DNA from 3 places in the Microcoleus sp. MOSTC5 genome. Region 1 is predicted to be linked to each of the others. Evidence: riboswitches for the same ligand, from Rfam matches in the RefSeq annotation. Region 1 holds a riboswitch; each other region holds the start of a gene.

What was found. A riboswitch is a leader RNA that binds a small molecule or an ion and turns the genes downstream of it on or off. The one in region 1 is predicted to bind cobalamin.
Region 2: it holds a riboswitch for cobalamin, as region 1 does, so the genes downstream of both, QUA54_RS16235 (energy-coupling factor ABC transporter permease) here and QUA54_RS05965 (CbtB-domain containing protein) in region 1, are expected to answer to the same signal.
Region 3: it holds a riboswitch for cobalamin, as region 1 does, so the genes downstream of both, QUA54_RS11615 (DUF1636 domain-containing protein) here and QUA54_RS05965 (CbtB-domain containing protein) in region 1, are expected to answer to the same signal.

Annotation. Positions count from the first base shown of each region.
Region 1 covers NZ_JAUBRK010000008.1:115,603-118,881, forward strand. Annotated here, with positions in the region: gene QUA54_RS05955 (vitamin K epoxide reductase family protein) at 1-143, shown strand, start outside; gene QUA54_RS05960 (hypothetical protein) at 213-1,403, opposite strand; gene QUA54_RS05965 (CbtB-domain containing protein) at 1,550-1,747, opposite strand; cobalamin riboswitch at 1,766-1,908, opposite strand; gene QUA54_RS05970 (Nramp family divalent metal transporter) at 2,077-3,279, shown strand, end outside.
Region 2 covers NZ_JAUBRK010000026.1:67,370-70,648, reverse strand. Annotated here, with positions in the region: gene QUA54_RS16245 (FAD-dependent oxidoreductase) at 1-26, opposite strand, end outside; gene QUA54_RS16240 (Uma2 family endonuclease) at 275-952, opposite strand; cobalamin riboswitch at 1,127-1,273, shown strand; gene QUA54_RS16235 (energy-coupling factor ABC transporter permease) at 1,335-2,054, shown strand; gene QUA54_RS16230 (energy-coupling factor ABC transporter substrate-binding protein) at 2,058-2,378, shown strand; gene cbiQ (cobalt ECF transporter T component CbiQ) at 2,387-3,187, shown strand.
Region 3 covers NZ_JAUBRK010000017.1:67,784-71,062, forward strand. Annotated here, with positions in the region: gene QUA54_RS11610 (serine/threonine-protein kinase) at 1-1,581, opposite strand, end outside; cobalamin riboswitch at 1,716-1,862, shown strand; gene QUA54_RS11615 (DUF1636 domain-containing protein) at 1,885-2,295, shown strand; gene cobW (cobalamin biosynthesis protein CobW) at 2,485-3,279, shown strand, end outside.

The DNA.
Region 1 (3,279 bases):
AAGCTGCGAAGATTGAGGGGACTCCTACTTGGGAAATTAATGGTAAGTTTTACCAAGGGGAAAAATCTTTGCAGGAGTTAGCTGATTTATCAGGTTATCAGGGCTCTCGCGAATTTAAAGAGCTCTCAAATCAGGAACGTTGACAAGAGTGATTTCTGGCGATCGACTTAATCATAGTCGATCGCACTTAAATTAAATTATCCGAAATCCGGTTAAATGCGCCCTACTCTCAGCCGCAGCCCAAGCAAACGGCGCTGCAATCCAAATCCGATCGCCATCCCCGCGATTACAATGCCTGTAAAGTAAGCTAAAACAGTCAACCGCACTGAAAGAGGAGGCGCGACTCCCTCAACTTCAATACTTTGTAAAACCTGGAATGGTGAAAACTGACGGGCCCCGTTGGGTTGGGGAGAAACTTCTACCTCTACTTTGTGAGGTGCGCCATCAAAAAACTGCTCTTGCCATATCAGTTTTCCGGCTGCATCCGGGACACCTTTGTAGGCAAAAGCAATCCAATCATTTTCGAGTTGGGTGACTTTAACATTGAACAATACATCTGTGACTGGCTGATTTGTTTTGGTATCGGTGACTTGAACTTGTAAATTAGCAGCTTTCCCTACTGTCGCACTAACATCTCCAGAAAGTCGCACCTGTAAACCCTGAGATTGCACAATGGGGCTAGTTTTTTCTGTCGGTTTAGATTCTGTCATGTGAGACATTGGCATCGACATCTCAGACTGGGCAATTTCAGCACTGACATTAACATATAACAAGGTAGCGATCGCAATTATTATCGCCCCACTTAACAGCAATCGCACTCTTTCAGGCGCTATTTCTCCTGCTTGGATTTTGGGCTTTCCTCCAATCGCCAAGCCGCCACCTAGCCCAACAACCAACAAAATCACAGCTAAAATCCCAAAATTGCGATACTTCACCCCGTTTTCCGGCACGGATAGTGTTAAAGTTTGCTGAATAGGAGTAAAAGCATTTTCTGCGATCGGAGTCACCTTTGCTAACAATTGATAATTTCCCCTAATGGGCAGCATTTGCTGGATTTGTAACTCACCTTTAGCTGCAACAGCCTCTATATCCAGCAACTTTGTTCCCTCCACGATCGGAAAATCGGTGGTAAACCAATGATTTTTAGGCGGAGTTAAAATTGTCAAACTAATTCGAGCATTCTCTAAGGGAATCCCCACCGCATCTAAAGCTTGCAGCTTTAACGACACTGGAGATAAAGGTGTAGTTGCCTCGGCTTCAAAGGGTAAAATCTGGCTGATTGGGGGTTCAGAAGTCAGTCGCACAGTTGATTGTGGAGACTGCGAAAACCCAACCCAACCATAGAAAAAGATACTCATCATGCAGACAGCACTGATGAGCGCAGAAAACTTTAATTTTGACATTTTAATTCTGGACTTTTAAGGAATCTCGCGCGGGGTGGGGGGCGGGTTTATTTAACCTGTCTGCACTGTGAGAAAGCTCGCAGGTTTACCCGCCCCAACAGATTAAACGAATCGCAGTGCAATATCTCAAATAAAAACAATCTTGTCTAGTGACAACTAACCATCAAAGTGTGGTGGCGCAGAGAGTGTACCTTGTTATGGACGGCGGGATAGGTTGTAAAGTAAACAGTCCAGACAGTCAAAGCGAATAGGGAGATGTAGAGCGTCGCTTGCACGGGTGTTGAAAGCGTCAACCGTGCCGTTTGTTGCCAAACCGAAGAAGAAGAAGATTGAGTAGTCATCATGTACCTCGCAGATGAATAAAGTAAATTTGGGTGTCGGCGGGCATCCTGACTTGGAGAACTTGTCTCCTTCACAGTTGCGGGACAGTGCCGGACTTACACCGAACTTTCCCCGTTACCTCTGGTGGCTGTTCCTCACCAGAACCGATTTGATATTCAGAGCATATCACACATTCTGTTGCTGCATTCACATTACCTGGAGTGTTAGATAAAAAATACACAACTTCATATTTCTTGCAACTTTGGCGCATTTTGAGCCATACGACTGATGAAATTTAACGGAATTTGTGAGATTATGAAAACAATATGAAAATAATTTAACAATAAAACCAATGACTCCCCCGGAAAACAGACCCAGCCTTCCTGAAGTCCACCGCAGCATCCCGGTTCCCAACAGTAAAGGTTTCTGGCGTAAAATGCTGGCCTACGCAGGGCCTGGATATTTGGTTTCAGTGGGTTACATGGACCCGGGAAACTGGGCGACTGACTTAGCGGGGGGAGCAAAGTTTGGCTATGCGCTATTAAGTGTGATTTTGCTATCTAATTTGATGGCAATTTTGCTGCAATCACTCTGCGTGCGTTTGGGAGTGGCAACGGGACGAGATTTGGCACAAGCTTGTCGAGATTATTTCAGTCCGCGAGTCAGTTTTGTGCTGTGGATACTTTGTGAAATTGCTATTTCGGCTTGCGATTTAGCGGAACTTGTTGGAAGTGCGATCGGACTGCAATTGCTATTTGGCATTCCCTTAGTTTGGGGAGTGTGCATCACTGCGCTAGATGTAATAATGGTGTTATTTTTACAAGGAAAAGGCTTTCGTTATATCGAAGCTTTGGTGATTACGATTATTGCAATTATTGGCGGTTGCTTTATAGCCGAAATGATTTTTGCCAAACCAGATGCCGGAGGAGTTTTACTCGGTTATGTTCCCAACCTAGAGATTTTGCAAAATCAGGCAATGCTTTATATTGCGGTTGGTATTTTAGGGGCAACTGTGATGCCCCACAATCTCTACCTGCATTCGTCGATCGTGCAAACTCGCTCTTGGGAAGAAACTGCTGATAAAAAATGGGAAGCAATTAAATTTGGCACAGTTGATTCTACCGTAGCGCTATCAATAGCTTTGTTTATTAATTCCGCAATTCTGATATTGTCTGCTGCCAGCTTTCACTTTTCCGGCTATCAAGAAGTAGCAGAAATTCAAGATGCTTACAAACTGCTTTCTCCAGTGCTGGGTGTGGGTTCTGCCAGTGCAATTTTTGCGTTTGCTTTATTGGCTTCGGGGCAGAATTCAACTTTGACTGCAACTCTTGCAGGACAGATTGTGATGGAAGGGTTTCTAAATTTTCGACTGCGACCTTGGTTGCGGCGCTTGCTGACTCGACTGATTGCAATTGTACCGGCTTTGATCACAATTATCTTGTTTGGTGAAGGCAGTACAACTAATTTACTGGTTTTCAGTCAAGTGATTCTTAGTTTGCAATTACCCTTTGCAGTAATTCCCTTGGTAATGTTTACCTCAAACCGCAACTTAATG
Region 2 (3,279 bases), on a different contig from region 1:
ATGACATCGTAAGAACGCAGATCCATGACCATTATTTAATAACCTCTCCTGATTTTCATCTTTTCGAGCTGCATCTCAATGTTTCGCGTCAAACTCTCTGTTTTTTCCAAATCTAGCTGCATCTTTCCTGATTTTTGCGATAAAAATTCACACATTTCTGGACGCAGAAACCGGGTTTTTTCCAGAAAATCCTCCGTTGAGGACGATCGATCTCGATTGAAAAACCCGGTTTCTGAGCGTCTAAAGTCTGTCAGTCTGGTACTCTTGATTGCCATCAGGTCTGATTATCAGGATCTATCCCCAACTCCCGCAATCGCTGAGCTAGTCGATCGGCGCGCTGGGCTGATTCTTTCACCTGTTCTTCAGGAGTCAGATAACGTTTTCCATCGGCATCATACCAATACAACCACTCTCTTGTCACCCCAGAATAATTTCCCCTTTCACAACCAATCCCCAAACCAATTTCTGACATCCAAACTGGATGTCCTGGCTGTAACTCGTACTTCCCATTGACTAACTTATGTACTTCCAAACGGGGTTTACGGCGGCGGCGGGAAGAATAAATGACGTAATAAAGTACGCCTAAAGCTTGATATTCCTCCAACTTTGTGCTGTATTCCTTGCGATAAGTTGGGGAAACTACTTCCAGTACAAAAGTCGGCAAAACATTTTCGTCCCACAGCACGTAACTGGGACGCAATTCTTCATCATAAAACCTTTCTACACCTAAACTCAAGAAAGCATCTGGCACAATGGCAGGTTTATCGGGGTGATAATAGATACCCATATCTATGCCAAAAAACCAATCCATGCGCTCTGACCAAAGTATCAGCAAGATTGCTTTTAGCAATCCCGGTATTAGTTCTTGCAGTTCGTTATCCACAGGTGTTTCATCTGAGTCTGGTAGTTCATCGGCGGAGGGCAAGTTCCTCGGCAAGTTGTACTGTAACATTGCGGCTTTCCTCAAAAATTACTAATATTATACCGTTGATTTGTTTGGCGATAGTATTTATTGAACGAACCGCAAAGACGCGAAGGAAGAGAAGAGAAGATGATAGGTAATTTTGATTTAGTTAATCTGATGTAATTTTTGTAAAATATTTGCTGAGACTTACGCGATCGACTATACTAAGGCTAACGATTCGGTTCTAATGGGGAGCAGCCGTTAGAGGAAACGGGGAAAGTTCGGTGCAAGTCCGGCGCTGTCCCGCAACTGTAATGAAAGTGATGTCGCTTTCTGAGTCAGGATGCCCGCCGATGTGTTAATTTACATTGTCTCATCTGCGAGGTTCAGCGTGAAGACCGGAAATCGGAAATTGGTCAGCTTGGGATTGATGGCTGGCTTGAGTTGTTATATTGTCCTGGCCTCGGCAACGCCCGCCGCAGCTATGCACATTTCGGAAGGTTTTTTACCGGTGCAATGGGCGGCATTTTGGTGGATGGTGGCGTTGCCTTTTTTTGCAGTAGGTTTGCGCTCAATTACTCGCATTACAAAAGAACACCCAGAACTTAAACTATTGCTAGCTTTAGCTGGTGCGTTTACTTTTGTACTTTCTGCTTTAAAAATTCCATCGGTAACGGGCAGTTGTTCTCACCCAACAGGTACGGGTTTGGGTGCGATTTTATTCGGCCCTTCGGTGATGGCGGTACTCGGTGCTTTAGTGCTGCTTTTTCAAACGTTACTGTTAGCGCATGGTGGGTTGACAACGCTGGGAGCGAATATGTTTTCGATGGCGATTGTCGGCCCTTTCGCTGCCTATTTTATCTATCAATTGCTGTTGCGAACTGGTAGCCAGCGGGCGGCAATTTTTTGTGCGGCGGCTTTGGCAGATTTGCTGACTTATGTGACGACTTCGATTCAATTAGCATTAGCTTTCCCCGCAGCAAGCGGCGGTTTTATGGCTTCGTTTATCAAGTTTGCTGGCATCTTTGCTATCACTCAAGTACCCCTGGCTATTAGTGAGGGATTGCTGACTGTATTAGTGTGGAATTGGCTGCATTCTTACGGGAAGCCGGAGTTGGAAACTTTGAAATTATTGAGACAGGAGTCATAAGCAGTGAATCAAAAACCTACAAAAAATCACCAATCCATTTCGCGGCAAAATTGGCTGTTGGCTGGCGCGGTGATGGTTTTGGCAGCGTTTCCTCTCGTTTTTGTGCGAGGTGAATATGGCGGTGCCGATGACCAAGCTAAGAAAGCAATTACGGAAATTCAACCGGATTATAAACCTTGGTTTAATCACTTGTTTGAGCCGGCTAGCGGAGAAATTTCAACTCTATTGTTTGCGTCTCAAGCGGCAATCGGGGCTGGCGTAGTTGGGTACGTCATTGGGTTGTATAAGGGGCGATCGCAGCGACAAAAATCTGATGATGAATAGCCGTCAGAATGAACCATCAGATTGACAGTCTGGCTTATACAAATCGCTTGCGCGGGTTGCCGCCAATCCACAAATTATCCTTTGCGATCGCCCTGTTAATTCTTTCTCTGGTTTCTGGGGCGATCGTCCAGTTGTCGATCGCCCTTTGGTTGGCTGTCTGGATCGTCGTCTATGCGGGTATTCCGGGGAAACTGTATTTGCGGTTGCTGTCGCTACCGTTGATATTTTTGCTGACAAGTTTGCCTGCTTTGGCGATGAGTGCGGTTGCGGGCGATCGTATCCCCGCAATTCAGTGGGATATCTGGCGAGGTTGGGGTATTAGCATCGGCACTTTTTATCTCTATGTGAGCCGCACTGGGATATACCAAGTGAGCTTGCTATTTGCCCGCGCCTTCGCATCGACAAGCTGTATGTATTTCATCCTCTTGACGGTTCCATTTACCGAAATTTTGCAGATTCTCAGACAATTACGCTGTCCAGAGTTAGTCACAGAACTGCTATTACTAATGTATCGGTTTATTTTTAGCTTATTGGCGATCGCCGATGAACTTTGGATAGCCCAAAACTCGCGCTGTGGCTACCGCACTTGGAAGCGGGGAATGCAGAGTTTAGGCATTTTAATCGGGCAATTGCTTCAGCGAACTTTGGAAAACTACCGTCAAGTTTCCTTGAGTTTAGCGTCGCGCGGCTTTAATGGAGAACTGCGCGTTTGGCATTCTTCCCCTTATAAACCTTCGCGAAGATATACATTGGAAGCCGTGTTTGGTTGCACGGTTTTAACCATTTTAAGCGCAGTATTTCAACGCTAAATTTATTCTTGGGACTTAGCATGGGGGCCCAAAAACCGGGTTTTTTACGAAAATACTTCGTTAGAGCATCGCAGATGCAGTAGAAAACCCGG
Region 3 (3,279 bases), on a different contig from region 1:
AAATAATAAAAATTGCCCGATAATAGCAATAATCATAGCCAAATTCCTATTCATCATACTTCCAAGTGCAGCTCCACATAAACTAAAGAATATCAGCGCAATTACCATCCCTATCGAGGCAGCAATTGATAGAATTGTATTGTTCGATAGGGGTAAATTACGAATAACTTCAGTAACAACAGACAAAACGAAAAAATATAAAATTAATCCTATTAGCGATCCTAATACTCCTCCTACCCAAGTTTTTTTATTTCCATGTGATTCTGCTAAGAGTGTGATTTCAGCAACTGCAAATCCATAGACTAAGCTCATAATAATACCCAAAGCAATGTCATAGTTGCTGCCCATACTAAATAGAAAGCCGAATAACACCAACCAGCAGATCAAAATCAGGTTGCCCTTAGACAATAAAGTAGTTAGTTTTGGTATAGGAAGGAGAGCTGTTGTGACTTTAATTTTGAGTTGATAAGTGTCGGGTTCGGAATTTGTATGGAAGATTATATAGCGCTCATAAGCTTGACTTGCCAACAATTGTTTGGTATCAACTAGGATTTTGACATCAAAATTATTGCTCTCAAATTTCTGCGGCTCAAACGAGATCCAAGGGTGATCGTAAGGTGTATGCGGCGGATCATTCGGATGCGGCGCGACTTCCCATCTGCCACAAAGCATTGTATCGGGAATTGGGTTGCTAATTGCGATGGTTTGTGTTATTGTTTCTCCATATTCTGTAGCGGCAAATTCCAGCGTATCGCGCTCAATTCTCACTTTCGGCAAGCTGCTGACATCCAAAGATTCTAGTGCAGCTAAAGCATCAGCAGCCGACTGATATCTATCTTGAATTCTCGGCGCTACCATCCTTTCCAGCCAATTCATCCAACCTTGCTGCAACGGCGGTACTAAATGCCGAAAATGAATGCCATAATTAGCATCAATTAAATTACCAACATCCGCAGATTTTGTCCCAGTTAACAAACAAATCAGCGTTATCCCCAAGCCGTAAAGATCCGAGGCTTTGGTTAATTCTCGGTTGAACATTTGTTCCGGTGGCATGAATCCCATCGTGCCTTTGACGACGCTGCTGGCGGCGATGTTTCCGCCTCCCAAGCGTGCAAAACCGAAGTCTACTAGGTAAACATTTAAGTCTTCGTCTATTAACAAGTTTTCCGGTTTGATGTCGCGGTGAATTACGGGCGGTTTTTGCGATTGCAGGTAAGCTAAAATCTCTAAAGTGGCGATCGCAATTTGCTTGATATCCGGCGGCGCAAAAGTCCGCGCGACAGCAGATTCGGCATTTTTGTATTCTTGCACCATGCAGAAACCGCTGTCAGTTTGAAAAGAATCGAGATAGCGGGGAATGCCCGGAAAATCCAGATTTTGCAGCACTTTGATTTCCTGTTCGTAAGCTTCGTATTCTGCCCAGCTAGCACCTAACTGGGCAAATTGAAATTGCTTAATTACAACGGATTTTTTTGTGTTAATTTTTGTGGCAAGATAGGTGACGCGGCCGCCCAAACTGTTGTATCCGAGTTCGCGACTTATTTGATAGCCATGTTTGGAAAAGTCTGCAAAAGCGTTCATAGGTAATTACTATGGTTGGTAGTAAGGACTTTAGTCCTGAAGCCGTTATCTTATAAGGACTAAAGTCCTTACTACGAACGAAACGATCGCTCCTACAAACATAACTTTTTTGAAAAAAGGCGGCAAGTGTGATAGGATTTGATTTCGCGATCGGTTCTAGCGAGGAGCAGCCGCTAGAGGAAACGGGGAAAGTTCGGTGCAAGTCCGGCGCTGTCCCGCAACTGTAATGAAACTCTTGTGGTTTCTCAAGTCAGAATGCCCGCCGATATCTAACTCACTTTTGAACGCATCTGCGAGGTACGGATGATGGATGGAATTAACACGGCTGTACGCACCAAGCACAGTCTGTTTGTTTGCACTGCTTGCGCTAGTGTTTGGAAAAACGGCAAGCGCGAAGGTAAAAGCGGCGGTCAACAATTTATGGAAGATTTATCGAAACTCGCTAAAGATTGGGAGTTTTCTGATAAATTTGAGATTCAAGAAGTTGAGTGCATGAGTGCTTGCAGTCACTCTTGTGCGGTGTCATTTGCTGCTGTTGGAAAGTACACTTATCTATTTGGCGATTTACCAGCAAATGAGTCGGAAAGCGTCGAGGCGGTACTCGAATGCGCGGGTCAATACTATGCCAAACCGGACGGTTTTTTGCCTTGGTCTGAGCGTCCTCAAGCTCTGAAAAAAGGCGTTTTAGCAAAGATTCCACCACTACCAAATTAGATAGGTTTGTAGTAAGGACTTTAGTTTTTCCCTTTCGTTCCTAGGCTTTGCCTGGTAACGCATACGCAAAGGCTCTGCCTCGTATTAAAAGCGCTCCTTTATTCCAGCGAGGCAGAGCCTCTAGATCGGTATTCCCAGGCTCTGCTTGGGAACGAAATATCCCATCACCAAATAAGCACAAAATTATCAATGCACAAAATTCCTGTTACTGTCATCACTGGTTTTCTCGGTAGTGGCAAAACTACCTTAATTCGCCACTTATTGCAAAATAATCAAGGTCGCCGCATTGCTGTTCTGGTTAACGAATTTGGCGAAATCGGAATTGACGGAGAACTGCTGCGCGATTGCCAAGTTTGCGACGAAGAAGAAAATGTCAGCAGCAATATTGTAGAACTAACAAATGGTTGTCTTTGCTGCACTGTTCAAGAGGAGTTCTTGCCGACTATGCAGGAATTGTTGAAGCGCAGAGAACAAATTGATTGTATCTTAATTGAGACTTCTGGCCTCGCACTTCCTAAACCTTTAATTCAAGCTTTTCGCTGGCCGGAAATTCGCACGGGTGCTACTGTAGACGGTGTTGTTGCTGTTGTCGATTGCGAAGCTGTTGCTAGCGGTACTTTTGTCGGTGATATCGATGCTTTGATGGCACAGCGGCAGGCTGATTCTAGTTTAGATCACGAAACTCCGATCGAGGAATTGTTTGAAGACCAGTTAGCCTGTGCCGATATGGTACTTTTAACGAAGGTCGATCGCGTAGATGCGGAAACTCACAAGAAAGTCCAAAGCTGGTTGCAGCAAGAATTGCGTCCGAGTGTAAAAATTGTGCCCTGCAAAGGTGGCGACATTAACCCCGATGTGCTACTGGGATTTAATGCGGCGGTTGAGGATGATTTGGAGTCTCGCCCGAGTCACCACGATGCCGAGGAGGAACACGAACACGATGATGATATTAACTCGACTTTCTTTATTGCCGATCGCGAATTT